One region of the Paenibacillus sp. BIC5C1 genome, then DNA from elsewhere that is predicted to be linked to it. Evidence: riboswitches for the same ligand, from Rfam matches in the RefSeq annotation. Region 1 holds a riboswitch; the other holds the start of a gene.
What was found. Region 1 has a riboswitch for FMN ahead of RS891_RS15640 (DMT family transporter). Riboswitches for the same ligand answer to the same signal wherever they lie in the genome.

Region 1 (16,546 bases):
TTATATGTTTAAACTTATAAACACAATGGAGTGATTTAAATGCAGGCCATGGTAATTGAGAAATACGGGAAAGATGTTCCCTTGTTACGGAAAGAAATGCCTATTCCTCAGATCGGAGATCATGATGTATTGGTGGAAATCCATGCAGCAAGCTTAAATCCAATTGATTTTAAAATAAAAGAGGGCAAGGTAAAGCTCCTGCTGAATTACAAGATGCCATTGATCCTTGGAAATGATTTTTCCGGTGTTGTGGTCAAGGTGGGTAAACAGGTGAACGCTTATAAACCTGGAGATGAGGTATATGGCAGACCCCGTAAAGACCGAATTGGAACTTTGGCTGCATACATTGCTGTCCATGAAGAAGATATCTCGCTGATGCCCCAAAACTTAAACTTTGAAGAAGCAGCATCCATACCACTGGTCGGTCTTACGACATATCAAGCCTTTTACGATATTTTGAACCTTCAGAAAGGCCAAAAAATATTAATTCACGCAGGATCAGGAGGAGTGGGCACGTTTGCCATCCAATTGGCCAAATTAATGGGAGCTTATGTTGCCACTACTGCCAGCGATAGAGGATACGAATTGGTCCAATCCCTTGGCGCGGATCGTATCATCAATTATCGTAAAGAGAATTTTGAAGAAATGCTGTCGGGATATGATGCCGTGTATGACACGATAGGAGGCGAGGTACTAGAAAAATCCTTTCAAGTACTAAAGCCAAATGGAAATATAGTATCTGTTTCCGGCTTGCCGAACGCGAGATTCGGTCGAGAAGCCAACTTGGGCTGGTTAAAGACAACATTGCTATCGATTGTGAGCCACAAGATTACAACTCTTGAGAAGAAAAACCAAGCAAGATATCATTTCCTGTTTATGAAACCAAGCGGGATGCAATTAGAGCGAATAAAGAGTTACTTGGAGGAAGGTCTCATCAAACCCGTGATTGATAAGGTTTATGATTTCAAGGATGCCGGGCAAGCGTTTCGGTATCTTGAAAGTGGAAGTGCCAAAGGAAAGGTCATCGTGAAAATGAAGTAAGCGTTCAAAGGAGATGAATACCGTTCTTGTCCAAATGGAGGGCAAGAACGGATACTATAATACTCTTTATTTTATCGGTATCCAGATTTGAGGTGGCTGGTGAGGTCCTGGATATACTTCAAGCTCAGGTATACCCGCATGCTCGTAAGGGTTGGAAGGGAACCATTCAGAAATAATCTGCTTCCATAAACGCTGCATACTGTCTGGCATCGGACCTTCAACTTCAAAGACACTCCATTTGGAAGCTGGAATTGTGAATGATGATAACCCTTCAGGTACTTCGCCATCATAAGCCGTAGCAATCCAATATTCCATCTGCTTCTCCTGAATTTCGTTCTGATCCACACATACACCAAGCAACCCTTGGATTACACCATTATTCAATTCAAATAAACGATCTTCTGTACCGCTCGTATATGCATCCTGCCACATCTTGCCTATGCCTCGTAAGTTTTCCCCATCAATATAAGAGAAAGCCTGCTTTATCCCTACTAATGTAAACGACGCTTGTTCAACAATTCTGTGATTCATTGGTTCTGCTCCTTTTAGACTTAATTGAATAACCAAACGATTATACGATTTGACAGAGGTACTGTTCTTACGTGCTTCACTGGGGGCAATTCCGTGCTGTCTACGAAAGGCTTTGGAGAAAGATTCAGGAGTGTCATAACCATACTTGAGCGCCAGATCAATGATTTTGTAATCACTCTGTATCAGTTCATTGGCTGCCAATGTTAACCGTCTTCGTCTGATATATTCGGCTACCGTAACATCAGTTAATAGGGCAAACGTACGTTGAAAATGAAAGGGAGAAATATGGGCTTGAGCTGCAATTTGCTCCATAGTCATATTTTCGAGTAAATGTTCTTCCATATATGCAATAGCTAGCTGTAATGATTCGATCCAGTTCATACGATTAACCACTCCTTGATTCCTATAATAGATGAAGACTGATCCAAGAACCTGTCATTATGTGCTTTCATTTGTCCGGTTAGGGAAAGCGGGGGAGGGTGACCCAATAGACATGAAAAAAGATGACCTCTGGTGAATTCAAAGGCCACCTTTTGGCAAACAAAAAAAGAATTGAACGAAAAATAACGCTATGATATAATCGTTAGCGCCATTGACAAACAAAATCAAAGTATGTACTTGTTTTTATCCCTACTTTAATTTTACATCTGGAATTTTGATTTGTCAATGCTCTTTTTCATCCCAAAAATAGGAAAAGGAGTGGTTCGGAGAGATGCAATCAAAAGATTGGCAACTGGAACAGGAACGTCTGGAGTCTGTAAGGAACAAACTGCAGGCCAAAATCACAGAATTGGAGCCAGAGGTTGCCGGAATGCGTGACCAGGCTTCGGAAATTCGCAAGCGCTTTTGGGAAGAGGTGACGATCAATACCAGCACCCACGAAGATTTCGAAGAGACCTTCTATACCATTAACCAGCAGTCTGCGGTACTGGCCGAGCGGGAACGTGGTCACATACGGTTGATGCAGCAATGGAACAACATGAAGCGTTTGCTCCCGTCCCCTTATTTTGGCCGTATCGACTTTCAGGAGAAAGGTCTGGCCCTCACCGATCAGATTTATATCGGCGTATCTTCTTTTATGGACGAAGACGGTTTGAGCTTTCTGATCTATGATTGGCGTACACCGATCGCGAGCATGTATTACGACTCTTCCCCCGGCATAGCGTCCTATGTGACTCCGATTGGACGAATCGATGGCACAATGGAGCTCAAACGGCAATTTCAGATCCATAACGGACAAATCCGCAATATGTTTGATGCTAACGAAACGATTGGAGACCAATTGTTGCAACAAGTGCTCGGCAAAGGTGCAGATTCACAAATGAAAAGTATCGTGGCAACCATACAGAAGGAACAAAACGCCATTATCCGTAATGACACAAGCCGAATGCTTATCGTACAAGGAGCAGCCGGTAGCGGTAAAACTTCCGCAGCCTTGCAGCGGGTGGCGTACTTACTATACAAACATCGCCAGACGATCAGCGCTGATCAGATCGTCCTTTTCTCACCAAATCCGATGTTTGGCAGTTATATTTCCACTGTCCTTCCGGAGCTCGGCGAAGATAACATGCAGCAGACTACTTTTCAACAATTCCTCGACTATTGGCTTGGCTCTTCGTTGCGTCCAGAGGATGTCTTTGATCAGATTGAATATGTACTGACCTCGCATGAAGCTCCGGGCTATGAGGCTCGGCTTCAAGGGATCGAATATAAAGCTTCCGATGCTTTTCTGCAGGCCTTGCAGAACTATGGAAACTGGTTGGGACAGGAAGGTATGCGATTCAACAGCATTCGGTTTCGGAACCGTGATTTGATTACTGCAGAGCAAATGAAAGCCAAATTTTACGGTTATGATCGGTCCCTACCCTTGCTAAATCGCGTTGTACTCTTGCAGGAATGGCTGCTGAAAGAGCTGGCTTCTCTGGAACGCAAGGAACGTGAAGAGTCGTGGGTACAGGAAGAGTTGAATTATCTCGACACTGATCAGTATGCGGATGTCTTTGAAGTGCTGCATAAAGATAAGGAAGTATTCGATATCGCGGAACAGTACGCCCAAATTCGCGAGAAAATAAGCAAGAAGCGCCGAGAAGACGAAGGTGACTTTGACTTTGCCCAGAAGGAGGAGGAGCTGCTCGGCCGTAAGATCGTGAAAGAACGTTTTAGCCCACTAAGAAAAAGTGTCAAGAAATTCGCGTTTGTTGATATCAAAGGTATATATGGTGAATTGTTTGTTGACGAAGCAGCTTACCGGCAGAAAACAAATACTGAGGTTGTCCCATCGCTATGGCTTGAGATATGCATTCAAACCAAGGAAACTCTGCTCCGGAACGAGTTGTTTCATGAGGATGCGACTCCCTATTTGTATGTAAAAGAACTGATTGAAGGTGTCCGGACGAACACGGAAATCAAGTATGTCTTCGTTGATGAGGGTCAGGATTATTCAACATTTCAATATGAATATCTCAAAAAGTTGTTTCCCCGTGCCCGAATGACTGTGCTGGGCGACTTTGGGCAAGCGATCTTCACGCAGGCTACCAAGTTGGCCGCAGCTGATTCACCACTAGTCCGTCTCTACGGTGAAGCCGAAACAAGCCGTTTCTCTCTAGTACGCAGCTATCGCTCAACGAAGGAAATCGTTGAGTTTACAAGAGCGATGCTTCCAGGCGGAGATGAAATTGTACCCTTTGAAAGACATGGCCTAAAGCCCCTGCTGACGAGAAGCATCGACAGGGAGAAGCTGAATACACAAATGGTTGCAGATATCGCTGCGCTAAGAGCCGAGGGCTTTGATTCCATCGCTATTATTACGAAGACCGCCGCCGAAAGCCTCAAGGCCCATGAATCGTTACAGATTCAAGGAGGTGAAGCGTTGCAGCTCGTAACGAAGGAAACGTTCAACTTTGAAAAAGGTGTAATGGTCATTCCTGTTTATCTCGCCAAAGGTGTCGAGTTCGATGCCGTCTTGGTCTATGATGCTTCGTCTGGAACTTATGGTCGAGACAATGAACGCAAGCTTCTTTATACGGCGTGTACGCGGGCTATGCATCGGCTTCATCTATACACGACGGGCGATTGGTCGCCTTTCATACAGGCCTTGCCAGCAGATTTGCATGAGGAATCGGAGGTCTATACAACGGAATAACTTTGCCGGTATTTTCTGATCTAGCTGTGTATAAGAATAGAACAACCCAAATAAGTAACACTAGTCGCCTTTGGGCGACTTTTTTTTGAATTTTCAAGTCATTATAGCGACGAACTTGTTAGCGACAACCTTTGGATTATTTCCATATTGTTATACTCAGCATAAATTTTATTATATGGGTGGACTAAGGTTACAGTTATATAATAGTAATACGAACTAGAAGAATAGATTACATACATAAAGGAATAGAGGAGTTGGGATCATGTTAACCAAAATGAACTTGCAGGGAAGCTGGGAGCTTCAACTGGATGAACATAAACAAGGCGTTCAAGGCCCATTTGAAGACACTATAACACTGCCGAACACAACTTCTCATGCGCGCAAGGGTAGGAAGAATGATGTGGCTCACATCGGGTCTCTGACTGATGAATATTCATATGAAGGATGGGTATGGCTGAAACGGGAAATTGATATACCAGCTACACATGCTAGCAAGAGATGCAGTTTGTATCTGGAACGCACGCGTATAACGAAGTTATGGGTCGATGGTGAAGAAGTTGGAACACAGGATAGCCTTAACACCCCCCATGTGTACAGTTTGCCGGAAGGACTACTGGAGGGAAAACACACCCTCACCATCCGGGTTGATAATACGGACTATCCGACGAAAGGCGGGCATCTTACATCCGCCGATACTCAGACCAACTGGAACGGAATTACCGGGAAGCTGGAGCTTCATTTTTACCACGACGTGCATATGGGTGAGGTACAGATCTATCCCGATGCGAAAGAGCGATCCTTTAGAATCGCAAGTACTTTGTCCAAATCGATACCAGGTACTGTATTGTCTGTTACTGCGCAAACCTTCAAGCCTCTTTTAGAAGAGACTCATGGATATATAGCTTCAGACAGAAATCATGTGGTGAGTGAGCAAACCTACCCATGCAGTCAGGACGAAGTGAATGTGCTCTACAAGATGGGAGACGACGCATTGCTCTGGAGTGATTCGGACCCACATCTGTATGTGCTGACCCTTAATCTGTTGGGTGAACATGGCGATGTGCTGGATACAACCGAAATCATAACAGGACTGCGAGATTTTGAAGCTGCTGGAGATTCTTTTACTATCAATGGTCGAAAGACTTTTCTTCGCGGAAAACATGATGGTTTAATCTTTCCACTTACAGGTTACGCACCAACCGATGTGGATGATTGGCTGCGAATCCTGAGCATTTCCAAATCATATGGTATAAATCATTATCGTTTCCATACCTGCTGTCCGCCTGAAGCAGCGTTCACCGCTGCAGATATGCTTGGCATCTATATGGAGCCTGAATTGCCATTCTGGGGTACAATCACGGATGAACTCGACCCACAGCATAATCAGGCTGAACAGGACTATCTTATTCGTGAAGGCTTTGCCATGCTCAAGGCGTATGGGAATCATCCTTCTTTTGTCATGATGTCACTCGGTAATGAACTTTGGGGAAGCAAAGAAAGACTAAATGCCATTATCAAAGCGTATAGAGCATTTGATCCACGACCTCTGTACACTCAGGGTTCAAACAATTTTCAGTTCACTCCGCACATTCTAGAGGAAGAAGATTTTTACTGTGGTGTGCGTTTTTCCAAAGATAGACTTTTCCGCGGCTCCTATGCCATGTGTGATGCCCCGTTGGGTCATGTGCAAACCGACGTGCCTGGTACTCTGAAGGATTACGACAACATGATCTTGCCCGTTGGGACAGTTTCGGAGAACGAGGGAATTCAAGCAGAGGAATCTGAAATTCAAATTCAATATGGCACGGAGGCCAAGACCGTGAAAGCCGCTTCTGTTGAACAACAGCTCATTCCACACCTGCCCGTCATCTCCCATGAAATTGGACAATATGCCATGTATCCGAATTATGAAGAGATCGAGAAGTATACCGGGTCGTTGAAAGCAAAAAACTTTGAGGTGTTTCGGGAACGATTGCAGTCCAAGGGAATGGGACATCTGGGTGAACCCTTTTTCAGAAACTCTGGCAAACTTGCCGTTGACTGCTATAAGGAGGAGCTTGAGGCGGCATTTCGATCCAATCATCTGGCAGGGTTTCAATTGCTTGATCTTCAGGACTTTAGTGGACAGGGGACAGCACTGGTAGGTATTTTGGATGCCTTCATGGATTCGAAAGGGTTAATTACTCCCGAGGAGTGGAGGACGTTTTGCTCCGATGCAGTCCTTCTGGCCCGATTCGAGAAATACAACTACAATTCAGGAGAAGATTTCAATGCCCACATTCAATTAAGGTACTACCGAGCAGATTCATTGACAGGTCATGCTGTGGTGTGGGAATTACGTGATTCGGATCAATTGCTTGCGCGAGGAAAAGAAGAGATTTCCTTTATCTCTGGCGAAACTTGGTTTGAAATAAGTCAAATCAAGTTCAAGCTGCCTGATGTGAAAAAGATGACGCCAATCACTCTATCCCTGCATATTCCAAATACCGATATTCGGAAACAATATGACCTTTGGGTATACCCTGATCATGATGTGACAGCTATTGAACATGACCATATTTATAAGGAATTGTCCAATGGAGTCATTAGCTTGCTGGAAAAAGGGGAGAGTGTGCTTCTGCTTCCAACACTCGAGGATAACGATAATTCAATCGAAGGCACATATTGTACCGATTTCTGGTGTTATCCGATGTTCCGATCCATTTCGGAAAGCATGAACAAGCAAGTGCCGGTCGGCACGCTTGGTCTTCTAATCGATAACGCGCATCCAGCATTGAAGCACTTCCCAAGTGAGACGCATTCCACGTATCCTTGGTGGCATATCGTCATGAATTCACGGTCTATTATTTTGGATAAGGTTGCCGCGAATGTTCAGCCTTTCGTTCAAACTATCGATAATTTTGAACGTAATCATAAGCTGGGGCTGCTGTTTGAATGCCAGGTTGGAAAAGGCAAGCTGTTGGTTGGGGCGCTAAATTATGATAAATTGATTAGCCAAACGGAAGGGCGGCAATTGCTTTACAGCCTTGCACAATATGTGAGAAGTGAGGAATTCCAACCGGAAGCCCAGATAGAGATGGTTGAGCTTCAACAATTGTTCGGCAACAAATAGAACCTTCATTATGTAGGTTATTAGCTACAAGAACATCCACCGACAGATTCGCCTTAACAAACGAGAAGTTTGTTCTCAGGAACTAACAAGAAACCCTTCAAACTGTTTTTCAGTTCGAAGGGTTTTCATTAATGATAGAAGCTTAAAAGTGTTACTACTGTTTTATTCCAAAAGCATTGATGTATCAACAGCAACACCATTAGTTAACGAGATTATTATTATGTAAACTAAATATATTGTCAGTTTCATTTTCTTTTTTACTTTAATGACATAAAAAATCCATCATATGTAAACCGTAATGGGGTACGCATGAAGGAGGATACATATGAAAAGTCATGTGCATCAAAAAGAAGAAGATAAACTGAGCTGGATTAGTCTTTCCTTATTTGGAGCAGGATGTACGCTAGGAACCGGATTTTTCCTCGGAACAAGTCTGGCTATTCATTGGTCCGGTTTATCCGTGCTTGTACTTTTGGTGCTGGCTGCTGCAGGGACCTACTTTGTTTTTGGAGCATTGGCTCAGATGACGGCAGAAGATCCGAAGGAAGGGGCTTTCCGAACATATGCCGGGGAAGCGTTCGGCCCATGGGCCGGTTTTGGAAGTGGATGGATGTATTGGTCTTCCGAAATGCTGATCATGGGGAGTTCATTAACGGCGCTGGGATTGTTCTCTCAATTTTGGTTTCCCAAGTTTCCATTATGGGTGTTCGTTGCGGTATATGCATGCATTGGATTGTTCATCGCCGCATTGGGAGCCAAAGGGTTAACCCAAACGGAGAATGTGCTCGCCGTAATCAAGCTAGCTGCAACGGTTGCTTTTATCGGGATTGCAGCAGCGGCTTGTCTTGGCTGGTTAAATGTAAAGATTACACCGCAGAAAATAACGAATGAATGGTTCCCTCACAAAATAAAAGGCGTGTGGACCGGGTTTATTTATGCTTTTTTTGCCTTTGCTGGGATTGAGGTCATGGGTTTAATGGCAGCCAAGCTGAAAGAACCTAAGGACGCTGTGAAGTCAGGAAGAGTGATGTTGTTAACCGTCAGTACGCTGTATGTTGTGGCGATTGCCTTGATCCTGCTACTGGTCCCCGCTGCTAAGTTAACACCAGATGAGAGTCCTCTCGTCAAAGCGATGTCATCGATTGGGTTTACGGTCGTGGTTCATATTCTCAACGGAATTTTGATAATCGCTGGATTCTCCACGATGGTTGCATCAATCTATGCGATTACATCCATGCTGGTTAAATTGGGTGAGGACGGAGATGCACCGAAGATGTTTACGAAGACTTGGGGAAAAAAGAGCATGCCCCTGTATGCATTAGGATGCACTGCGGCCGGATTAATCCTTTCTACTCTCCTGGCATTATGGATGCCTAAGAGCCTATTCGAATATGTAACAACCGCAGGCAGCTTGGTATTAATGTATACCTGGCTTTTGATTTGCATCACGTATATCAAGAAAATGAAGCCAACGAGTTGGAATCGGATCAAAGTATGGATCGCCATGGTCCTTATACTTGCAGCAGTAGCTGGCACGGCTATGGAAAAAGCCAGCAGAAGAGGTCTGCTGGCCAGTATAGGTCTTGTTGTATTGATAGCCTTGATCACTTACATTGTAAACAAAGTACGAAAACCGCGACCATCTCCAACCACTGAACCATCAAAGACTTGAAAGGGTGTCTCGTATAAGCTATTTTGTCATTTTGCTAATGGCTTGCTTCATGCGCATGAATGGGCACTTGGAAGGGGTCTGCTCGTCATCGGGCAGGAAATATTGTTTCCATTCCAGGTTATCCTGCTGTCCATACCACATGAGGGAAGGATGAGCAGGAATGGCATCATAGGCTGCTAACCGCTTGCGGATCAAAGTTTTCATTTTCCGGCCAAGAGGTGTGTTGTCATTAATCGATTCAAACACCCATCGTGGTTGAAAAGCAAACATAAGATAGGGGAAGTGCCTGCTGGCTCTAAGCTCGTGCGCGGGAGTGGCACAGAAACAAAAGTAAGGCTCCCCGCCAAAGCAAAATTCCCATGTCGCTTCATGCGGATCAGTTGAAATATGTTCAGGCCAAGAGGCGGTATCGAGTGAGCTTACCCGGTTAAGCATCTCCCAGAACAAGGACTGATACTGCTCTACCGTAGTGTTGTTTCTCAAATCATCTGTTGTATCGCAAATGACAACCAAAGAAGCATAATGTCCCGTATCCCGAGAAATGGGACCATATTGACGAAGTAATTCCGCCATGTCTTCAGCAGAAGCTTGTGTACGTGGATCCCTTGTGAATCCATATCTCAGATGTCCTGAGAGAAAACCCATACGTCCAGGTACACAAGGATACGTATTATCCTCATCTGCAATCATATTGGAAAATTTTGAATACGCGTCCTGCTGCCATTCGGGCAGGCCTTTGAATGATGCATTTATTTCATCGGCACTGTACAGCTCTGCCATTGATTCCCCAACTCCATTCCACATGATACCGTTAACGTATTAATGCGGATGGTGTTGGGTGACTGTCCAGTGTAGTTTTTAAGTTAGAAAAAGATAGATCGTACAGCTTCAAGCCCGAAGTACAGGCCAAAACCAATCAGGCAGATACCCGAGATGATGGAGATCCAACGCAAAACGGTTTCGTTGCTGCGTTTATGGAATCGACTGGCCATGCCAGCCATGATGACATCCCATACAAGGATGCCTATGAAAATACCAGAACTGTATATTAGCAGATGAGCGGTATCGGTATGCTTCACGGTTGTAGCGAGAATAGAGCCGTAAATGCCGAGCCAGAATAGAATATTCAGGGGATTGGACAGGGCCATGAGAAAGCCAGAGACAAAAGATTTCCCAACCCTCGCTTCTGCTGTAGAAGAGGCCTGAATGCCGTCTTTTAACTTGGACAGTGTTTCCACACCGGTATACACCAGAATAAAGCTGCCAAATGACCAAAGAAACGAGCGCATGAACGGCGTGTCCAGAAAATGAGCAACTCCAAAGTAGATCAGAAGCATGTACACCAAATCTGCAAACATGGCACCAAGTCCCAAAATCCAGGCATGCATAAATCCATGGCGGGCTCCGCGATCCAACTGAGCGGCATTGATCGGACCAATTGGAGCTGATAGTGAGATTCCCAGAATAATATAACTAAACAGTACAGACATGTACGCGTTCACTCCTTAACGGGTTCGACGAATTGTACCGGTAAGTCAGACCATATGGGTACAAGTCATCGTATTCCCGACTGGAGCAAATTAGAACAAGCTGTGCGTCGCTTAATCTGCCATGGATTCTACATCCAGCTGAATGGCTGTGCAATGAAATCCGTTGCATGAGCTCTCTTCACATGGGCAGGCGGATAAACCGATAATCAGATCGGTCAGTGCCTCCATCTCCACATAGTCACCGGCGCGCGAATCTGGAGCTACAACGTCAATCTTGCCAAGATCATCTACAACCGATTTCATAAACAGATTAAACGGATAATGCTGATCCGGCGGCAAGATCCCGAACGGTTCAAGAGCCTGATTTAGGTTATGATAGCAGCTGGCATGATCCTTTTTATCGTATAAAACTTCATACATTTCCGGACGACAGGCGGAGTTGAAAAAATCATGAACACCAACCGTGTCACGAACGATCTTAAGCAACGGCTGATATTGATTGGAATACACGGTTTGTCCTGGTTTGATCCGGTAGGACCGCAGTACGTCCATCGTTACACCTGGGTCTAGTCGATTATTGGCATTTTGAGCATCATATGCAACAAAATCAACGACCTGCTGCCCCTCCAAATCGGTCACCCGAATTAATGAACCCTTATTTACCTTAACGGCATAACCCGTTTTGGCCGGGATGCGAACAGACTGTTTGTGGCGTTCCGTTGTATTCATATTCATTCGTCACATTCCTCCGCTGTTTTTGCTTTCAGTATGCGGAGCTGACATGGCTTTCATGCATTTTGGCAAACATACGGCTCCGGCTCACATTGAAAATGATATAGATTGTAATCAGAGTTTATACTGGAAACAGTGGATTACCCTGCATGCCGACCCATAGTTCGGATGTTTCCAGCTGACCAGCCAGATGAAGCAACCAGTCTTCACGGCCTTTCGTTGCCATAATTTGTACACCCATGGGCAGGCCTTCAGGAGTCAGGTGAACAGGAACACTCATGGCTGGTTGACCTGTCAGATTCGCGAGCTGAGTGAACGGTGTGTAGGTAAGACTTGGTTCAAACATCTCATAAATCAACTGTTGCTGCTGGATCTTGTCCAAATCACTAATGCGCATCAAATACTGAATCTGTTCATCATGAGGTGTCAATTCTCCAATCTTGGGAGCGGAAAAAGCATTGACGGGTGTGACATAAAAATCATACCGTTCAAACAACGTAGACATCTGAGCTGCGGCAACATCCCATTCGGCCAAACTATGTACGAATTCGGCAGCGGATACTTTTTTGCCGGCCTCAGCCAGAACCCAAGACTCGATCTCCATATCATCAGAGGTTAATGCTCTACCCATAGAACGTTCCATCGAAGAGATCATCGCCGCCATTTCGCCGCTGTTCATCATGTAATAGTTCTCCATTAATTTGACACCATTCACCGGACTTAGTTTTTCTTCAACCTCATGACCTTGTTCTTCCAGCCAGCGGACTGTCTTATATACAGCTTGTTTGGCTTCTTCACTCACTGGTGTACCTACAGGCGAAGCTGTCGTGTAAGCAACTCTCAGTTTGCGTTGATGAGGGTAGTTCATATCAGCCAGATAGCTGCCTGGGAAGAGGGGAGCATGAAACGCAGCTTCCGGTTGAATCACTTGCAATGTATCCAGTAAAGCAGCGCTGTCGCGAACGGAACGGGACAAGGCAAAATCAATCGAAGCACCCTGCCACTGACGGCCAACCCCTGGTCCAACAGGTGTCCGTCCACGTGTAGGTTTGAGTCCGAACAAGCCGCTGAATGAAGCAGGAATTCGGATGGAACCGCCGCCGTCACTTGCTCCTGCAATGGGGACAATACCCGAGGCTACTGCGGCAGCGGCACCGCCACTTGAACCGCCTGGTGAGTGATTCGTATTCCATGGATTTCGAGTTGGACCGTGAAGACGGGGTTCGGTAATGTTTTTCAGGCCAAATTCCGGCGTATTGGTATGTCCAATGATAATGAAGCCTGCATCGCGCAGACGGGAAACGAAATTGGAATTCCGTTGTGAACGATGCTCACGGAGAAGGTGGGAACCTGAGGTGAGAATTTCACCTTCCAGGGATTGAGAGATATCTTTCAATAACAAGGGCACGCCGGCAAAGGGTTGCTCTCCCGGATGAACCATACTTGCTTCCTGGCGAGCGCGTGTTTCATATGTACGAATGACTGCATTGAGCTGCGGGTTCACTTCTTCCAGGCGAGCATAAGCCGCTTCAAGCAATTCGACAGGAGATATCTCCCGAGCGCGAACCAATTCAGCCAAACCTATGGCATCGTAAGATGTATATGAAAATGATGAAGATGAAGACATGATGATCGTTCCTCTCTAAATTAACTTGATCTATTATTCCCTAAGTCATCGTACCATCGGAATAGTAAAAAGACAAAAGGCACTATACATCTCTAAGGATGTGCAGTGCCTTAATTGATTTGCGTTTATATACAATTTCAATTCGTACGAAGCTTCGGTGCAGCATCAGCCGGACTCGCTGAGCGTTCTTGCTGTTTGGAGATAGCGAATAGCGCAATCCAGATGAGGATGAAGCCCACCAGTTGCTCCCATGTAATTAATGTACGGAATGCAATCCAGTTTACCAGTACACCGGCCATCGGGAAGCTCAGTTCTGCGAGCGTTGCGACTGAGGCTTTGGTGGAAGAGAGCCCTTTGTAATATAAGAGAAGACTCAGTAACCCTGGCAGTAATGCCTGACCCAGAATATTAAGTGCTACAGCCGCCTGTTCACCTGTAGCGGAAGGGAATGTCCAGGCAGCACCTTCGTTCCACGTCATAAAGATCAGCAGCGGCAAGGCTACGACAAAGCGCAGGGAGGTGACCGTTTCATAACGGGTTTGCCCCAGCATCAGCCGTCCCATAACCGTTGAACCGCCCCACAATGCAGCTGCACCCAGTGATAACAGGCTGCCTGCATGAACCCAATTGTCCCAGTTGCCAATGGGAAGAGTGAATCCGAACGTGAGCAGGTATGTTCCTGCAAGTGCAATGATAAACAGTCCGCCGAAGCGGCGAGGCAATGTTTCTTTCAGCAAAAGCTTAGCCAGAACAATCGCAAATAGCGGCTGCATCTTCTGCAATAACAAAACGGTGTTGGGATCGTTATGTGTCAGCGCCAGGGTGAATAAGACCGTGGCGAGAGCAGATCCTCCCCAGGAGATAAAAATCACGGCAATCCAGTGGCGTGCACGCAGGTTTTTCAGATCAGCCCGGAACTTCCACAACACGGGAATTGCCACAAGGCTGACAATAATATGTTCCACCAGTACAATCTGAGTGGAGGTCATCGTTTTGAGCAAAATAATACGAAACAGTGGATCTACACCCCAAAAGGCGGCGCCGAGCACGACGAGCCAGAATCCGGTATTGCTTCGTTCCTTGCGGTAAGCTGTTGATGCAGATTGGGTCTTTTCCATATTCAGGACTCCTTCGTCAGAACACGGAATCTTCAGTTGGCAAAATCGACAAAAGCCCCCGTTTTGGTATACACCAAATAAACGGGGGCTCAATCATAAACATGTCGTACGAAAATAAGCCTTTCCGTAACGGCATGTCAATGTGTTGATCTTCTCTCATCCGGACTGTACCGTCGGCCTTGGAGTCACACCAAGTCAGTCGCTGAATCCCTACATCGGGTCAAACAGCGAGTCGCGGGCTGGTTCCGAAGAACATCACCGCCGGTTGGGAATTGCACCCTACCCCGAAGATCCTATTCAATTATATTGTGTATTGAACAAGCTGTAACATTAATAAGTCCATCTTATTCCTGTAAGCGCTAGCAGTTCAAGTGTTTTTTTTAGAATATGATATTCCAGCTCCCTTGTTGTCTGCGTAGTAATACAATCTGGCCTGCATGATACGCATCGTGTAGTACCCAGCGAGCTAGTTCATGAGCCCATTTTTCATCCGTATCCATATATGGAGCTTCAAGATCGGATTCTTCCAATGAAGCTAGTTGATCACGAAGCTGTCCGGCTAATTGTGTTGTATGTTGCATAAGTGTATTCCAGCCAGTGGTATCGGAAGGGTCGCCGGGATCACCGAAGGTGGATTCATTGTTTTCGGCAGGTGTACCGGAGGGTGTTTTGCCCTGAATGCGACTCATCAAACGATAATTATAGTAATACATATGGTTAGCCAACTGCCAGATGCTTAATCCACCGGATGATGGAACCCAGGCTGCCTGTTCAGCAGTAAGTCCTTCGAGTGCCTTGGATAAAGGCACAATCCAGTTACATTGATCCCAGGTGTCATCTTTCTGAATGAGCAATAGTTCTGTTACTGTTGTAGTCATCGATTTTCCTCCCTAAAATAATTTCGTGGTAACTAGCTAAAGTGCTTAAATGTGGTTACAATTAATATAACCCAAACAGGAGTGGTTGTAACTATCTTTTTCACCATTAGAACGTTACAATTTAGCGGAGGTATATATGGATAGACTATGGACTGATTATGTGAACAGTGATTACCATGACTGGCGTGGCGGAAATCGTTCAGAGGACAGGCTTGGTAAAGCTCAATGGCAGCAGGCATTCCTCAAACAATGGCAACTGAACGCATTGGTACCTGCTTCTTCAGAAGAGCATGGAGCCTTGAGAAACTTCAGAAATGAATTGCAGGCGCTTGCAACTCGTTTATCTGATGGTAATACATTATCGGACAAAGACAAGGAATGGCTTAACGGCATAATGGAGAAAGGTCAAGTCATAAGAAGATTGAACACTGGAGATGAGGGACTGAAACTTTCACTTATTCCTGTAGGAAGTCAATGGCAACAGGTCATGGCAGAGGTCGCGGCCGATTTTGCCAACACATTGGTTGAAGGGGATGGGAGAAGGATACGTATCTGTGATAATGCGGATTGTCGCTGGATTTTCTATGACGATACGCGTAGCAGAACTCAGAAATATTGTGATGACAAGATGTGCGGTAATTTAATGAAGGTTAGAAGATTTCGGGCAAAACAGAAGAAGGATCAGCAGCAAGAGTAAGATGTACGCACAGAAAGTGTGATTTGCTGTACTTTGTTGTTATAGACAGGAAAATACTAGAAAGAAAATATGAAATCCAGAAATTGCATGTTCCCAATAACTGCTATATAATATATATGAACTTAAAATAATTCAGTTAGTAATTCAGTCAGAGATTAACATCCGGGATTCAAGCGTAAATCCAAAAAAACAATGATTGGAGATGTGTCTTGTGGGGACAAGTTATCTACTGAAAAATGGTTGTGTATTGTCTATGGATTCGTCGGTGGGTCAGTATAGACGGGCAGACGTTCTCATTGAGGATTCTCTTATAACTGCCATCCAGCCCGACCTGAATTGTATTGAAGCGGAAGTTATAGATGCATCGGAAATGATTATACTCCCTGGACTTGTAGATACGCATCGGCATGTATGGGAGTCACTTGTAAAAACAGCGGGAACCAACTGGTCACTGCCGGTCTATCTGCAAAATCTCTATTATGGAGCGATGGGAAGTAAACTCCGGC
Region 2 (16,546 bases), 1.2 Mb from region 1:
CCAGAAAAGTTACGACAATCTCGTGCCGATAAATTTGGTTATCCAGCAACTTGGAGAATAACAGCCTGCCTCCCGGTCCCATACTTTCCAACGCGCCGATAACATCGCGAATACGATCCTTAACCGAGATTTCATCCCGCTGGATCCGAGTTACGGTTGTCCGCTTCTCTGCCTTGCGCAGCGCCTTCTGGAAGGCCGCAATCAGATCCGAGGTATGCAAACCCTCGACCGGATTCGATTGTGCTTCTACAGGCATATACGGCCGCAAATCTTCGGGCTCTTTGGAGAAAATAAGGCTGCGTTCCCACTCCCGTTCGTGCAAGTGACGCGCAATTCCCTTGTATTTGCGATATTCAATCAGACGCGCAATCAGTTCTGCACGTGGATCATAATCTTCATCTTCCATATATGCATAATCCTCAAAGTCCTCGATTACCGGTGGTTTGGGCAGTAATAGTTTGCTCTTAATCGACAGAAGTGTAGCCGCCATTACCAGAAATTCACTCGTAATATCCAGCTCCAGCTCCTGCATCGAATGCAGATACGCCATATATTGATCGGTAATATCGCTGATGGGAATATCCTGGATATGAATCTCTGCCTTATCGATCAGATGAAGCAGCAGATCCAAAGGCCCTTCAAAAGTCTCCAGTTTGTATGTAACTACCGTCACTAGACGAATCCTCCCGCCAGAAAAATAAAAACCCCCGCTAAGCCGCCGAATCCGGTCTCCCGTTTTCGTCTGCGCAGAGCAGGGCACTATATTAAATAAGCACTATTTTAGCTGTTTCGTCAAGTTTGCCATTTCAATTGCGGCAGTAGCTGAATCCCAGCCTTTGTTTCCTGCCTTAGTTCCAGCACGCTCAATGGCCTGTTCAATATTCTCTGTTGTAACCAAGCCGAAGATTGTAGGTACACCTGTTTTCAGGTTAATTGCGGCTACACCCTTAGCCATCTCATTGCACACATAATCATAATGTGTTGTTGAACCGCGGATAACCGTCCCCAACGTAATGACTGCATCGTATTTTCCACTTTCAGCCATTTTTTGTGCAATCAACGGGATTTCAAAGGCTCCTGGAACCCACGCTACATCCACTTCATCATCTTGTACACCGTGGCGTTTGAACGCATCCAGTGCTCCGCTGAGCAATTTGCTTGTAATGAACTCGTTAAAACGTCCTACGACCACTCCATATTTTAATCCTTCTGATACCAAATGTCCTTCGAAAAAGTGTGGCATTCAAGTCATCTCCCTAATTGTATTATATGATGTACGCAGCTGATCTTTGGAAACTAGTTCACCCTTTTTAACCTCAGAAAAGCTACTCAGTTTTTTTCTTCATTCTGTTCGATATCATCGAAATTCAGCATATGACCGAGCTTCGCCTGCTTCGTGTGCAAGTAGACCGTATTATCCTCGTTCTCTTCCATCTGAATGGCAACTCGTTCCACCACTTCAAGTCCATACCCTTCAAGCCCTTTAATTTTGCGTGGATTGTTGGTTAACAACCGAATTTGGCGAACGCCTAGATCCTTGAGGATTTGGGCACCAATGCCGTAATCACGAAGATCGGCTGCAAATCCAAGCTTCAGATTGGCATCCACGGTGTCCAGACCTTCCTCTTGCAGTTTGTAGGCTTTGAGCTTGTTGATCAGTCCAATGCCTCGTCCTTCTTGTCTCATATAGAGCAGGACGCCATTGCCTTCGTCATGGATCTGTTTCAGGGCCGCATCGAATTGTGGACCACAGTCGCATCGATGAGAATGGAATACATCCCCCGTGAGACATTCGGAGTGTACGCGCACCAATACAGGTTTCGATCCATCAATTTCACCTTTAACCAAAGCGACATGCTCCTTGTTGTCCACCGCATTGGTGTATGCCACCGCCTGGAATTCACCAAAGTCCGTTGGCATGCGTACAGCTACTTCGCGTTGAACCAACTGCTCCTTCTCATTCCGGTACCGAATCATATCCTGAATGCTGATCAACTTCAGATCATGTTTGCGAGCGATCTCCTGCAGATCCGGAAGTCTGGCCATCGTGCCATCTTCCTTGATCACTTCACAGATTACACCTGCGGGATAGGAACCGCACATAATGGCGAGATCCACAGCCGCTTCCGTGTGGCCCGCGCGTCGTAGTACACCGCCATCTTTGGCGATAAGTGGGAACATGTGGCCCGGCTTGCGGAAATCTCCGCTTTTCGCTTCGGGGTCGATTAGACCCTTAACTGTAATGGAGCGTTCATGAGCCGAGATGCCCGTTGTGGTATCTTTATGATCTACAGAGACGGTAAAGGCCGTCCCATGAAAGTCCGTATTTTGCTGAACCATAGGTTTCAGGTTGAGTTCATCGGCACGTTGCTGCGTAATGGGAACACACACCAGACCTCTGCCTTCGGTAATCATGAAATTGATCACTTCAGGTGTAGCCTTTTCCGCCAAAGCGATAAAATCGCCTTCATTCTCCCGATCCTCATCATCCACCACAATGACCGGTTTACCCTGCATGAGATCGTAGATGGCTTCCTCAATAGAATTCAGAATGGATTTCTCTGACATAGGTCACCCTCCAGTTTCCATTTCAATTTATATTTGTAGTTAATTAATTATGATTTGTTAAGCAAATCCGTGATTAGCGAGGAAATCCTCACTGATACTTCGCGGCTTGCCCGCACCTGTCTCCTGATGTCCCTTACCATAGTGCAACAGATGATCCACGTATTTGCCCAAAATATCACACTCAATATTGATGGTATCACCCGTCTTTTTCACATTTAATACGGTCTCACCAATAGTGTGGGGAATAATGGATACAGTGAATGCGGTCTGTGAAGTATGCACAACAGTCAGACTAATTCCATCCAGGGTTACTGATCCTTTGGGTATCAGATATTTGAACAGCTGCGAATCATCAGGTTTGATCTCGAAAACAATTGCATTCTGGTCACGTGTAATGCTGCCAATCACCCCAGTACCATCGACATGGCCTTGAACGATATGCCCGCCAAAACGACCACCTGACAGCATGGCTCGCTCCAGATTAACTTTGCTGCCGGATTGCAACTGACTAAGATTGGTATGTCGATATGTCTCTGGCATTACATCGGCAGTAAACCCGCCACCCTCCAGAGTTGTCGCAGTTAAGCATACCCCGTTTACAGCTACACTATCGCCAATCTTCAGGTCGTTCATAATGGCGGAAGCTCCGATATTCAGGACCATCGCTTCGCCTTTCCGACCTATGCGCCGGATCTGACCAACTTCTTCCACCAAACCGGTAAACATGCTACCGCCTCCTTTATTTATTTCTTTATCGTTAATTCATTTATTCTGGCCAAACCGGAATTCCGCCAATACTAATATTATCTCCAACTTGCTCAATTTCCAGCTGATGCAATTGAATCGCTTGACTCATGCGCTCTACACCCTCGAAGCGGAAACTGCCTGGTGTTTCATATCCTCCGACGATTTTCGGAGCAATGAACATGAGCAGTCGATCTACCAACCGTGCTTCCAGCATGGCACCATTCAGTGTGCCCCCGCCTTCCAGCAGAATTGAACCAATCTCACGCTCACCGAGCTTGCTGAGTGCACTCAACAGATCAACTCGTGGTCCTGGACCACAACGTATAATCTCCACCCCATAGGCTTCCAGCCGCTCGGCCGCCTCAGAGCTCGCCTCATCCGTTGTAAGCACCCAAGTTGGTGCAAGGCCATCCTTGACCATTTTGGCTCCTACAGGTAGACGTAGCTTGGAATCGACCACAATTCGTACCGGGCTGATCCCTTCCACTTGCAAACGAGTCGTGAGTTCGGGGTTGTCTGCAATGACCGTTTCCACACCAACCATAATGCCTTGATGGCGATGACGAAGCGCGTGTACAATCTCGCGAGCTGACTCGTTAGAGATCCATTTGCTGTCACCGCTACGCGTAGCGATTTTGCCATCCAGAGTAGAGGCCGTCTTCAAAGTTACAAAGGGGAGACCTGTTGTAATGTATTTGATGAATTTCTCGTTCATCCGTCTTCCGCGCTCACGAAGCACGCCAACTTCAACTTCGATCCCTTGTTGACGCAGCATGCTGATCCCTCTGCCGGAGACTTGTGGATTCGGATCTTCGCAGCATACAACGACACGTTTCACTTTCTCGTGAATGAGACGTTCACTGCATGGTGGAGTCTTGCCATAATGGCTACAGGGTTCAAGCGTAACGTATACTGTACTGCCTTCAGCATCACTGCCCGCCATGTTCAGCGCATGAACCTCTGCATGACCCGTTCCCCGTTTGAGATGACTTCCGAGGCCCACGATACGTCCTTCTTTTACAACGACACAACCTACTACCGGATTGATTCCGGTCTGTCCTTGTGCCCGCTCTGCCATATCCAGTGCCAGCGCCATATAAAATTCATCATTAATCATTTCCAAGTCCGTTCACCCCACGGTTAAAATCTTAAGTTATAGACCTCCCTTCCAACAGAGAGGCATGTTCCATATCCAATAAAAAATCCCCGTCGAACAAACCGTTCGATGGGGATGATGAGAGACATGTGTCACCAGCAGTACTATTGATACATTGCCAACAACACATCGCCCAAAACTTCATTTCAGGCAAGTGAAAGCAGACACATACCTTAATGAACTTCAATTACAGGTAAAGAGCTTCTATGATGTGGCATATGTATGAAGATTGCCGGAAGTAACCGGATTTCTCCCTGCACAGGAAATGAATTCGTCAAAAACTGTACAGCAACACTCCTGCGGAATGCGGCCCCTAAGGACTGCACCCTCTCCTTCTCCCATCCAGACTATACTGTCGGTTCTGGAATTACACCAGATCAGCCATCTGCCACAGGCAGACGGGTCACGGACTTTGCATCAATGCTGGATAGATATCCTCACATACTGCATCACCGCCGGTAGGGAATTACACCCTGCCCTGAAGGATTCGTTGCGTTATTAATTGGATGTTAGCACTTTAACGTCAAAAAATCAATTGTTTTTTGTTCCTTTTTGTCACATACTAACTTTTAATAAGCTTAAGTGTAAACAAAAACCGCTTCGCTAATTGCGAAACGGTTTACATACGGTTATTGATTAAGCTTCTACTACTTCAACAGTCTCCATTTTGTCGCGACCTTCGAAAGCGTCTACGAACTCCATACCTTTGGTTACTTTACCAAATACAGTATGTTGTCCATCCAAATGTGGTTGCGGTTGGTAACAGATATAGAACTGGCTTCCGCCTGTGTTACGGCCTGCATGTGCCATAGCCAATGTTCCGCGCTCATGTTTGTTCGGGTTGATTTCACAGTTGATTGTGTAACCTGGGCCGCCTGCGCCGGAACCGTTAGGGCATCCGCCTTGAGCTACAAAGCCCGGAATAACACGGTGAAATACAAGACCGTTGTAGAAACCGGAGTTAGCCAGTTTCTCAAAGTTTGCTACTGTGTTTGGAGCTTCTTGATCGAACAAATCGATTACAACTTCTCCGCCGTTTGCCATTTTAATTTTCGCTTGTTTCGCCATATGTAAATGACTCCTTTCGTATTGACCATCGTTAATGGTGCCAGAACGCATGACCCTGGGCCAAGCTTTATAGCACTTTTCTTAGTGTACACCGAAAATGGATTGATCGCAAAATAATCAGCAAGTTTTTTTCAAATCCGGCCCTAAAGATGCAAAAGAAGACAAAAAAGGAGTGTCCTTTTTTGTCTTCTTGATATAGAGCTCCGCTATTTGAACTTAAATTAACGGGTAACTGGCTGTTTAGCAATACGCTCAGGTACCAGATCATTTTGGATGATGTCCTGATACGTCTCACGGCGTACGACAACATCCCCTTGACCGTCTTTGACAAACACAACTGCCGGACGACGAATCCGGTTATAGTTGCTTGCCATGGAGTAGTTGTATGCGCCTGTGCAAGCAACTGCGAGCAGATCGCCGCTTTGCACTTTAGGCAGGTCCAAATCCCAGATCAGCATATCGCCACTCTCACAGCATTTACCAGCAACAGATACTGTTTCCTGAGCTGCTTCATTTGCACGGTTTGCCAATACAGCTTCATATTTGGACTCATACAGCGCTGGACGTGGATTGTCTGTCATTCCACCATCCACAGCTACGTATTTACGAACCCCTGGAATATCTTTGCTTGTTCCAACGGTGTAGAGTGTTGTTCCCGCTTCACCTACGATGCTGCGGCCTGGTTCAACCCAGATCTCAGGCACGGCATAGCCGATTTGAGCAAAATGATTTTTTACCGCATCCGTGATGGCTTTCACGTATTGTGAAACTTCAAGCGGTGTATCCCCATCAATATAGCGAATACCGAAGCCACCACCCAGATTAACCACTTTGAATGCCACGTTAAGACGCTCATACACAGCTGCTGCAAACTCAGCAACGCGTTGAACTGCCATTTGGAAACCTTCAACTTCGAAAATTTGTGATCCGATGTGTGAATGCACACCGAGTAAAACTAAATTCGACTGTTTGGAAGCCAATTCAATGGCTTCAAATGCCGTTCCGTTTCCGATATCGAATCCAAATTTGGAATCCGTTTGTCCTGTCGAGATATATTCATGCGTATGCGCTTCAACACCAGGCGTCACACGCAGCAAAATGTTAACTTTGCGATTTTTGTCTGCGGCTACAGCTTGCAGCAAGTGCAGTTCATTGAAGTTATCCACAACGAAGCAGCCTATCTCTGCATCAAGCGCCATTTCGATCTCTTCCAATGTTTTGTTGTTGCCGTGGAAGTGAATACGTTCTGCCGGGAAACCGGCTTGCAGTGCCGTGAACAATTCACCATCGGATACTACATCCAGGGAAAGTCCTTCTTCCGCAGCAAGGGCACACATGGCCATTACACAGAATGCTTTACTTGCATAAGCAACCTGGAAACCCAGGCCTGAAGCACGGAACGCTTCCATGTACTCTCTGCAACGCTCACGAACTAATTGCTCGTCCACAACATACAGGGGAGTTCCAAATTGTTCTTTCAGGACGGTAGTATCGACTCCGCCAATTTCCAGATGTCCCTGTGCATTTATTTTACTTGTACCATGTAAATACATATCTGCATTCCTCACTTTTTATATACTGGAACAGCTGTTATTCCAATGATTTTACACCAGTATATCAAATTAGTGAATGAGAAGAATGGATTTTTCGGCAGATCATTTGTGTTTTTTACTTTTTTGCAGTTCCCCGTCCGGATCACTGTCCATTTTGGTATTGTCACGCGTTTTGTTGATCGAAGGACGTTTTTTATTCTCCAACAGTGGCAAACGGAATAAAAAGTTACCCAAAGCCTTTGCATTAAACGGTATGAATGGCCAGAGATAAGAAGAGTTGTAGGAGCGATGTAAGGTGAGCGCCACAATAATGAACGTCGTCCCGACAACGAATCCAGGAACCTTGAATATCGCTACTGCAACGAGCAAAAACAGCCTGACCAATCGATTCGCCAAACCAAGCTCATAACTAGGTGTTGCAAACATTCCTATGGCCGCAATCGCCATGTAAAGTACAACTTCATTCACAAAATAACCTGTTTTCACGGCGATATCACCGACCAAAATGGCCGCAATCAAACCCATGGCTGAAGCGAGTGGCGTCGGGGTATGGACGGCTGCCATCCGCAATAAATCCACCCCGAATTCAATAAGCAGGAACTGCAGAATCAGCGGAAGCTGTGCATTCTCGTGAGGGCCAATGAACTCCATTCCTGCTGGCTTAATGGCAGGGTCAATAACCATCAGCAACCACAGCGGCAACAGGAAAAGTGAAATCAGAATACCCCCAAACCGTACCCAGCGCAGATAAGTTCCCATAAAGGCGGTCTGTCTGTTCTCTTCCGCATGCTCACATAGGTCAAAAAAAGTGGTGGGCAGAATCATCACACTGGGTGAAGTATCTACAAAAACAACAACCCGTCCGTCCATCAGATGGGATGCTGTCACATCGGGTCGTTCCGAATACCGAACCAACGGATACGGGTGCCAGCCCTTGTTAATAATCGCTTCTTCAAGCTGCTTATCGGCAGCAGGGATACCGTCGATATTCACCCGTTTTATTTTTTCACGAACGGAATCTACCTGAACCTTGTCCACGATATCATCAATATACACAACACAGACATCCGTTTGCGACCTGCGTCCGACCTGCATAATTTCAAACTTTAAGCCAGGGTCCCGTATTCTTCGGCGTACTAACGCCACGTTGGTCAGAAGTGTCTCTGTAAATCCGTCTCTTGAACCACGGACCACTCTCTCCAGCGAAGGTTCCTCTGGTGAGCGTACCGGATAGCTGCGGGTATCCATAACAATAACGGAACGGTCCCCTTCGACGAACATGGCACTCATGCCTGTGAGGACCTTGTTAATGACGGCGCTCATCTTCTCCACTCGCTCAACTTGAATATGAGGAATGTAACATTCGAAATACGACTTCAGCGCATGTCCAGACACTTGCTCCGGTGTAAGATAGGTTAACCTTTTTAACACTTCAAGCAGAATCTCATCTTTCGCAAATCCAGTCAGCAGCAGCAATCCAACATGTTTGCCGCCCAAAACCATTTCCCTCATATTCACATCAAAGGACTCCCCAAGTCCCAACACTTGCTGAAGCGTATATCTGTTATCACTCATGCGAGGGGAAATATCGTCGTTTTCCTGCCAATATTTTACCGATTCCTCGATACTGTCAGACATTTCATTTTGTTTCTTTTTTTCGAAAGTCTTCTTTTCTTCTTCCTCCTGAATCTCATAAGGAGATTTATGCATCATCTCTTCGGATGTTGCTTCACTGGAGTTATGCCCGTCGTTGTCCGATCTTACGTCCATTTCCCATCCTCCTTAGGCCTAACGTTTCAACGCTGGTATACAAAAAAATCAAACAGGGAGCCTGTCATCTTCCCCAAAATCATGGCTAGCAGTAATCCAAATAAATACGATTTCATACCTAGTCTTTTCGCCAGCACTGGCAGTACATTCAATACTTCTGTGAGTGCCGCCGCAAGCAGACCGATGAACACACCGCAAAACAGTCCGATGATCGGGCTAAGCAAGAGCGCTCCATGCACCTTCCAATGCCAAAAATCCGCAACGGTACCGAGCAGCGAACCTCCGATCAAGGCCCCTTCATACCAATGGGTTTTGTCATAGGTTCGCGTAAGCTGAGCTAGTCTTGGAATCATATCAAGCACGAGAATAAGCGCAATCACACCACTTCCGACCGCGATTCCCCCCGCAATACCCAGCACAATGCTGATTGCTCCGTTAAGAACGCTCATCCGCATTCATCTCCCTGCGTTCCTCTTCATGCATACGTTCGGTTTCTTCAATCACCACATACTTGTCTACATTTTGCTGATATAGGAACATTTCCACTTCCAAAGGGGTAGGTTCTTCATTCCACTTTTTCTTGAATAAATGATTAAAGAACACGGCCATGCCAAACCCGATCCCGATGGAATATGCCACCTGAAACAGATATGGATGTTCATCCCGGCGACCTGTAATCATCTCTACAATTCGAATCTGAACTTCCTGCATGTTTACGTCCGCATGAAAATTCATAATGGTCAATGCTGATCCAAAGAAAAGCAGTAGCCACACAAGGATAAACAGAGATTTGGAAGGTTTGCCACTTCCCGCAACCACCTCAACAAGGGTATGACCCGATCCGATCAATTCAACGGTGACATCTGGTAAGGCCCGACGGATCTGGGGGATGATCTGCAATATATCAATGAGGATCAGATTGCCGTCCTCCGGTCCGGGGCGCAGCAATTCAAGCTCAAGCAGCCTTCTTTCCTGTTCTTCGGGAGAGGTGAGCAAGTGAGCTACATCTCCAAGCTTGACACTTCGGCCCCTTTGGATACGAATACGGCTGCGCAAACGAACATAGACCGTTGGAGTGGGTGTCAGGGACATCCGGAACACTCCTTTACTGCGTAATTTAGGTTAGTATTTGAAGAATGTGCAAATTTATTACATCTTGGTTGGAAAAAGGTTTTGTAGACTCTGAGGGCGCTTCGGGATGGATCGGCCATCGGTCGCTGTTATCCCCGGATTTCTTGAATCTCCTTTTTCAAGGAGGAAATCCGGTGCTAAAGGCGAACGCTTCGCTCCTTAGTACGATTCCATCCCTCCGCTGCACGTGTCTCCCTTTTTTCCCAAAGGACTGAAATAAATATGATGGGAGGCTGTAGTAAGAGAAATAATAGCTGGTGAATTTGGACTTTATTTTGTCATAATCCCTTTGTTACACAAACAAAAAAAGCCGCTCATATAGCGACTTAATGGGAGGAGAAAATCTTATGGAATGACTGGTAAGAAACTTGGGGATCAGGTATCTTTGGGGCATTTTTTTATTCACTGCTCAATACCCTCCTTATTCCTCAACTCCATTTCTCTTCTGAACTTTAACGGGGTGATTTGCATCGTTTTGCGAAATTGATTAATAAAATAGCTCGTGCTATTAAAGCCCACTTCATAAGCAATCTCGGTAATGCTGCGTTCTTGGAGTTGCAACAGCTCCACACTCTTTTGGATGCGATAATCGATTACATACTGCATGGGCGTTGTCTTCAACATTTGCTTGAAATAACGGCAGGTTTCCGAGCGGCTTAACTGACCGGCTCTTGCAATGTCCTCCAATTTGATTGGTTCAGCGGAGTGCAGGTGAATCCATTCAACCATACCCTTCATTCGTCTGTTTCTGATGATTTCGGATGGATCATATTCCAGTGCGTATCCGCTTGTAATTAGATGTTTCCATATCGTTAAAAGGCTTGAAGCCACATTCATTTCGTAAAATGGAGGCTGCTCATCCAGATTCTTTTTAACCTGCCGAATGGCGTTCAGGACTTGAGCTCCCCAAGAAATTTCCCTTTTGATATGAAGATAAGGTAAATTGGTTGCTGAGATATAAGGATGAACATACTTCAAATATAACTCGGGAGGCACAACAAAATGAGGAGAGACATTTAGACAAAGATAAATACAATTATCCTTCTTCCCCCGTTCCTCTGCCATGTGCATACAACCACTGTTGATAAACAGCCCATCGCCTTGCGTCACAATAATCTTTTGATTATTCACATGAAAAAGAGCTTCGCCCTGGACAACCAAAACAAACTGCAATTCATCATGCCAGTGCAATGGAATATGCCCGTGAACATTGCGTACAATTGTGGTTTCATAACACGCCAAAGGCAGTGTAACCGTACGATGCTCCGTCAGCTCCCTTCCGTTTTGATCAATCCTGAATTCTGTTTTAAGCATATTTTCTCATCTCAATATAATGATATTTATCTGTGCGATATTGATATTATTATAGCCTATTCCATTTTAATATAGCACTATTCTTATATTTAAGGTGAGGGAACTATTCATGAAAATATCTATTCAGAGATCTAGGAAGTCAGGCCTATTCTTCGTTCTTACAGGTGCGATATGCTGGGGCGTTGGCGGAACGGTTTCACAAAAGCTGTTTCAACAATACGGAATTGAAGTCAACTGGTTTGTAACGGTACGACTGCTGATTGCCGGCATACTGCTCCTGACGGTTCAATCCTTTACAACAAGACGCTCGCAAATTTTCGATATGTGGAAGCAGAAAAAAACAGCCTTGCAGCTAATCATTTTCGGATTATTCGGGATGCTCGCTGTTCAATATACGTACATGGCGTCCATTCAACATGGCAATTCCGCGGTGGCGACCCTACTTCAATATCTGTCACCAGTCATGATCATGGTCTATATGATCTGGCGAAAACAGGCTGCTCTAACCAGAAAGGATGTTGCATCAGCGATTCTGGCTCTGAGCGGGTGTTTTCTCCTGCTGACCAATGGTTCTCCCTCTCAATTGTCTGTACCGTTACCCGCTGTATTGTGGGGGCTGTTATCCGGAGTTGCTGCTGCCTTTTATACCCTCTACGCCGTAAAACTGATTGAAAAGTTTGATTCACTCGTTGTTGTAGGCTGGGCAATGATTATCGGAGGGGCTGCACTGAGTCTCATCCACCCACCATGGAAAATGGACTTTGCCAGCTTGCGTTTGGAAACTTACGGATATATGGCTTTTACCATTATTTTTGGGACGATGATTGCATTCTGGTTCTATATCGAAAGTTTAAAAAGCCTGACAGCCAAAGAAACAAGTCTTATGGGAAGCGCAGAACCTCTTGCTGCTGTTGGCACAACTGTTATCTGGTTGCATGAACCCTTCGGGTTATTTCAATGGCTGGGGACCGCATGTATCGTTGGATTGATATTATTGTTGCAGTCGAATCGCCCCAAACCCATCCAGGCTAACGACAAATAACCTTCTCCGCATATTGACGCGCGATAGAAGGTTGTTAGTTGTCGTAAATTGGTATTTCAACACCAATTTTGTTTTCTGCAATCCAAAATCACTGTGCGATCTGGTCGCGGATGGATTGAAGTATTTTTTTCTCCAGCCGTGACACCTGCACCTGGGATATACCCAGTCTACTGGCGACCTCGGACTGGGTCTGATCGCGATAATACCGGAGATATACAATCAGCCGTTCCCGTTCACTGAGACCGCCAATTGCTTCGTTTAGCGCCAGTTTGTCAAACCACCGTTCCTGAGACTCGTCGGCAATCTGGTCCATTAATGTAATCGGATCGCCGTCATTCTCAAACACCGTCTCATGTATGGAGGTAGGCGGTTTGTTCGCTTCCTGCGCAAAAACAACTTCCTCCGGGGTTACCCCCAGCTCTTCAGCCACTTCCTTGATCGTGGGCAGACGGTCCAGGTTTTTGGACAACTCATCCCTTTTCTTGCGGACTTTATTCGCCATCTCCTTCAGTGAACGACTGACCTTAAGGGTGCCGTCGTCCCGCAGGAAGCGCTGAATTTCTCCGATAATCATCGGGACAGCATAGGTGGAGAATTTGACATCATAACTGAGATCGAATTTATCCACCGATTTGAGCAGCCCGATACAACCAATCTGGAACAGATCCTCCGGCTCATATCCCCTGTTCATAAAACGTTGTACGACGGACCAGACGAGTCTGATGTTGCAGTTCACCAGCGTATCCCGTGCGACATGGTCACCCGACTGACTGAGCGCAATCAGCCGTTTGACCTCGGCATCGTCCAAATAGGTCTGTGAAGACTGTTTCACTTCAGCATCCATAAGACCACCAACCCCTAATTATACAATGCTTTCTTGGATTCAATCCTTTTCTTCATCTTGATGGAGGTGCCTCTGCCGGGCTCACTGCTGACTTCGAATTCATCCATGAAGTTTTCCATAATGGTGAAGCCCATCCCCGAGCGCTCAAGTTCGGGTTTGGACGTATACAACGGCTGTTTGGCCAGTTCAAGGTCTTCGATGCCTTCACCGCGGTCTTCCACAATGATAGTGATCATGTCATCGCGAATCTCGGCTTGAATGGACACGACACCTTCTGGATTGTTGTTATAACCGTGAATGATGCTGTTCGTTACGGCTTCCGAAATGACTGTCTTCAGATCGCTAAGCTCGTCCATCGTAGGATCAAGCTGGGAGATGAAGGCAGCAACCGTCACCCGTGCGAACGATTCGTTCTCCGACTTGGCCGCGAATTGCAGATTCATGAAATTTGTCCCCGTTCCTTCATTCATGAGACGACCTCCAGACCCGAGAGAGCAGTTCCCTCATTTTCGTAAATCGGCATAATCTTGAACAAACCCGACATTTCCAGCAAACGATACACTGGCGGATTGACATCACAGACAACCATCTTGCCGCCTTTATTCTTAATGAGCTTGTATCTTCCCAAAATGACACCCAGACCCGAACTGTCCATAAATTGCAGATCTTTCAGGCTGAGTACCAGATGCTCGCATTGTCTGCGCTGGATGGCTTCATCCATCTGCATCCGTACCATGTCAGCTGTATGGTGATCCAGCTCCCCGGATAATCGCACAATCAGAATCCCGCGGTGATGTTCCATTTCCACATGCAAGTTCACGTTTGCTCACTCTCCTCCCTGTCTTGAACAAGGATTTCTACGTTCTCGAAGGCTTTTCCTGCCCCCCGACAAAACTAGAAGAAAACCCCTATTTAATTACAAAATATGTTCAACGGATGTGCGCAACCTGCATAAATCGCCGTTTAATCAAACAGATTGGAGGTTGTGCGTTTGAATAGCTTCCACCAGCCAGCCTTGTCCACATCCTGTGGAGCCTGAATGTCGAATTCCTTGATGACTTCATTGCCCTGGTAGACGACAAGCTTACCTACACTCTGACCTTCTTTGACCGGAGCTTTTACTTCTTTGGCCATCAGCAATTCATGACGGATCTCATCCGATTTCGCACCTTTGCGCATCAGCACACTATAATTTTGCGTTGCATTCAGCGGCAATTCGGCAACTTCACCTTTTTCAATTTTCAGGCTGCCCAGCAGGTCCCCTGACTTGTACAGAGCTTTCATCGTGTACTGCCCAAAAGCATAGTCAAACATCGAGGACACCTCGCTGTTCCGTGTTTTGGTATTTGGTTCACCCAATACCACGGAAACGACACGCAGCCCATCTTTCATCGCTGTAGCCGAGAGACAAAACTTCGCTTCGGAAGTGTATCCTGTTTTCAACCCATCCGCACCGGAGTAGAAACGAACCAATTTGTTCGTATTCACCAGCCAGAATGGCTTCTCGCTATCTTTACGAAGGTAGTCCTGGTATGCACCGGTATATTTCGTAATCCCCGGATGCTTCAGCAGTTCACGGCTCATGACCGCAATATCATGCGCGGAAGAATAATGATTATCTACCGGAAGGCCGTTACAGTTGGCAAAATGAGTATCCTTCATGCCAAGCTCCTTCGCCCGCTCATTCATTAATTGAACAAAAGCTTCCTCGGAACCGGCAATTTTCTCAGCCATCGCCACAGAGGCATCATTACCGGAAGCCATAGCAATCCCTTTTAACATATCGTCTACCGTCATCTCTTCCCCAGGTTCCAGAAATATCTGTGATCCACCCATGGATGCGGCATATTCACTCGTTCTCACTTTATCCGTCAGCTTCAGCTTGCCAGAGTCGACCGCTTCAATGGTGAGCAGCATGGTCATAATCTTGGTAATGCTCGCCGGAGGCAGCTGATCATGACTGTTTTTTTCAAAAATGACCGTGCCCGTATCTGCATCCATCAAAATGGCGGAGCGTGCCGACGGGGCCAAATCTGTTCCCCCCGCTGCTTTGGGAGTTTCTTCAGCCAGCGCGGTTGATGCCATCAGGGGCAGCAGGATACAAAGGGTCATGAACGATGCCATTATTCGTTTCTTCACTAGGGTTACCTCCTCAAATAACTTGCTTACTGCATGTTCCATGCATGTACTGCTAATCATTGTCGGCCCGATTGAAGTAAATTATTCCATGTAAAGAATGATTTGCCGAACTTTTTATGTAATCTGTGTGAAACACCAAAAAACGAGCCTGAACTACTGGATGAGTGAACGGTCCGTTAAGGAAAATAAAAAAAGGCAACCTGCCCCAATGAATCACATTAGGGTAGATCGCCTTTTCTATATGATCAGTTACATTTGTGGAATAACAGCCAGGACAAGGGCCAGGAACGATTCACGAACACGTTCTGTTGTCTCCATAACTTCATCATGCGACAACGGCTGGTCCAGAATGCCGGCAGCCATGTTGCTGATACAAGAAATACCGAGCACTTCCAGGCCTGCGTGGCGTGCTACGATAACCTCAGAGACGGTAGACATGCCGACAGCATCCGCACCCAACGTACGCAGCATCACGATCTCAGCTGGTGTCTCGTAGTTTGGACCAAGCATACCTGCATATACACCTTCACGTACATCAAAACCTTGTGACGCGGCTGTATCCTTCGCCAGCGCACGCAGACGGCGGCTGTACGCTTCGGACAGATCCGGGAAGCGAACACCCAGTGCGGAGTCATTCGGTCCGATTAATGGATTCTTGCCTGTGAGATTGAGATGATCCGAGATCAGCATCAGGTCACCCGCCTCATAAGAGGTATTTACGCCACCTGCTGCGTTCGTTACGAGCAGAGAAGTTACGCCCAGCTCTTTCATAACACGTACCGGGAAGGCAGTCAGTTCAGGACCATAACCTTCATACATGTGGAAACGACCTTTCATCATAACAACCGGACGGCCTTTAATGGTCCCCACAAGCAATTCGCCTTCATGTCCCTCTACTGTGGACACCGGAAAATGCGGAATATCCTGATAAGCGATGCTTACACCATCTTCAATCAATTCTGCCAAAATGCCAAGCCCTGAACCTAAAATCAAACCGACTTCCGGTTTAATAGTACTTTTGCTTTGGATGTAAGATGCCGCTTCCAAAATCATCTGTTGGTTTAATGCTGTCATAAATGTTCCCCCTTGAGTTGAAACGATCCGTCTGTGTCCGCAAATGGTATCAATCAGAACTACGCGTTATCAACACGCTTGAATGATGCATTTGCTTATGTATAACGGCGTTTAAATGTGTTCAATTTATTTTATCCTAA

Region 2: linked by a shared signal. The riboswitch ahead of ribD (bifunctional diaminohydroxyphosphoribosylaminopyrimidine deaminase/5-amino-6-(5-phosphoribosylamino)uracil reductase RibD) and the one ahead of RS891_RS15640 (DMT family transporter) in region 1 are both predicted to bind FMN.

The regions. Positions count from the first base shown of each region.
Region 1 is NZ_CP135922.1:3,466,741-3,483,286, forward strand. Features, by position in the region: gene RS891_RS15595 (NADP-dependent oxidoreductase) at 40-1,041, shown strand; gene RS891_RS15600 (AraC family transcriptional regulator) at 1,108-1,953, opposite strand; gene helD (RNA polymerase recycling motor HelD) at 2,285-4,714, shown strand; gene RS891_RS15610 (glycoside hydrolase family 2 TIM barrel-domain containing protein) at 4,977-7,826, shown strand; gene RS891_RS15615 (amino acid permease) at 8,152-9,498, shown strand; gene RS891_RS15620 (YqcI/YcgG family protein) at 9,517-10,278, opposite strand; gene RS891_RS15625 (LysE family transporter) at 10,362-10,988, opposite strand; gene RS891_RS15630 (DUF1989 domain-containing protein) at 11,100-11,723, opposite strand; gene RS891_RS15635 (amidase) at 11,842-13,347, opposite strand; gene RS891_RS15640 (DMT family transporter) at 13,485-14,465, opposite strand; FMN riboswitch at 14,610-14,761, opposite strand; gene RS891_RS15645 (DinB family protein) at 14,846-15,343, opposite strand; gene RS891_RS15650 (CGNR zinc finger domain-containing protein) at 15,480-16,040, shown strand; partial or broken gene RS891_RS15655 (amidohydrolase family protein) at 16,243-16,546, shown strand, end outside.
Region 2 is NZ_CP135922.1:4,674,063-4,690,608, forward strand. Features, by position in the region: gene RS891_RS20790 (segregation and condensation protein A) at 1-673, opposite strand, end outside; gene ribH (6,7-dimethyl-8-ribityllumazine synthase) at 776-1,243, opposite strand; gene RS891_RS20800 (bifunctional 3,4-dihydroxy-2-butanone-4-phosphate synthase/GTP cyclohydrolase II) at 1,330-2,568, opposite strand; gene ribE (riboflavin synthase) at 2,626-3,294, opposite strand; gene ribD (bifunctional diaminohydroxyphosphoribosylaminopyrimidine deaminase/5-amino-6-(5-phosphoribosylamino)uracil reductase RibD) at 3,335-4,438, opposite strand; FMN riboswitch at 4,798-4,961, opposite strand; gene RS891_RS20815 (peptidylprolyl isomerase) at 5,108-5,539, opposite strand; gene lysA (diaminopimelate decarboxylase) at 5,761-7,092, opposite strand; gene RS891_RS20825 (spore germination protein) at 7,195-8,805, opposite strand; gene RS891_RS20830 (stage V sporulation protein AB) at 8,889-9,311, opposite strand; gene RS891_RS20835 (stage V sporulation protein AA) at 9,298-9,954, opposite strand; gene RS891_RS20840 (AraC family transcriptional regulator) at 10,396-11,307, opposite strand; gene RS891_RS20845 (DMT family transporter) at 11,417-12,349, shown strand; gene sigF (RNA polymerase sporulation sigma factor SigF) at 12,438-13,193, opposite strand; gene spoIIAB (anti-sigma F factor) at 13,208-13,663, opposite strand; gene spoIIAA (anti-sigma F factor antagonist) at 13,660-14,013, opposite strand; gene RS891_RS20865 (D-alanyl-D-alanine carboxypeptidase family protein) at 14,157-15,278, opposite strand; gene RS891_RS20870 (purine-nucleoside phosphorylase) at 15,582-16,406, opposite strand.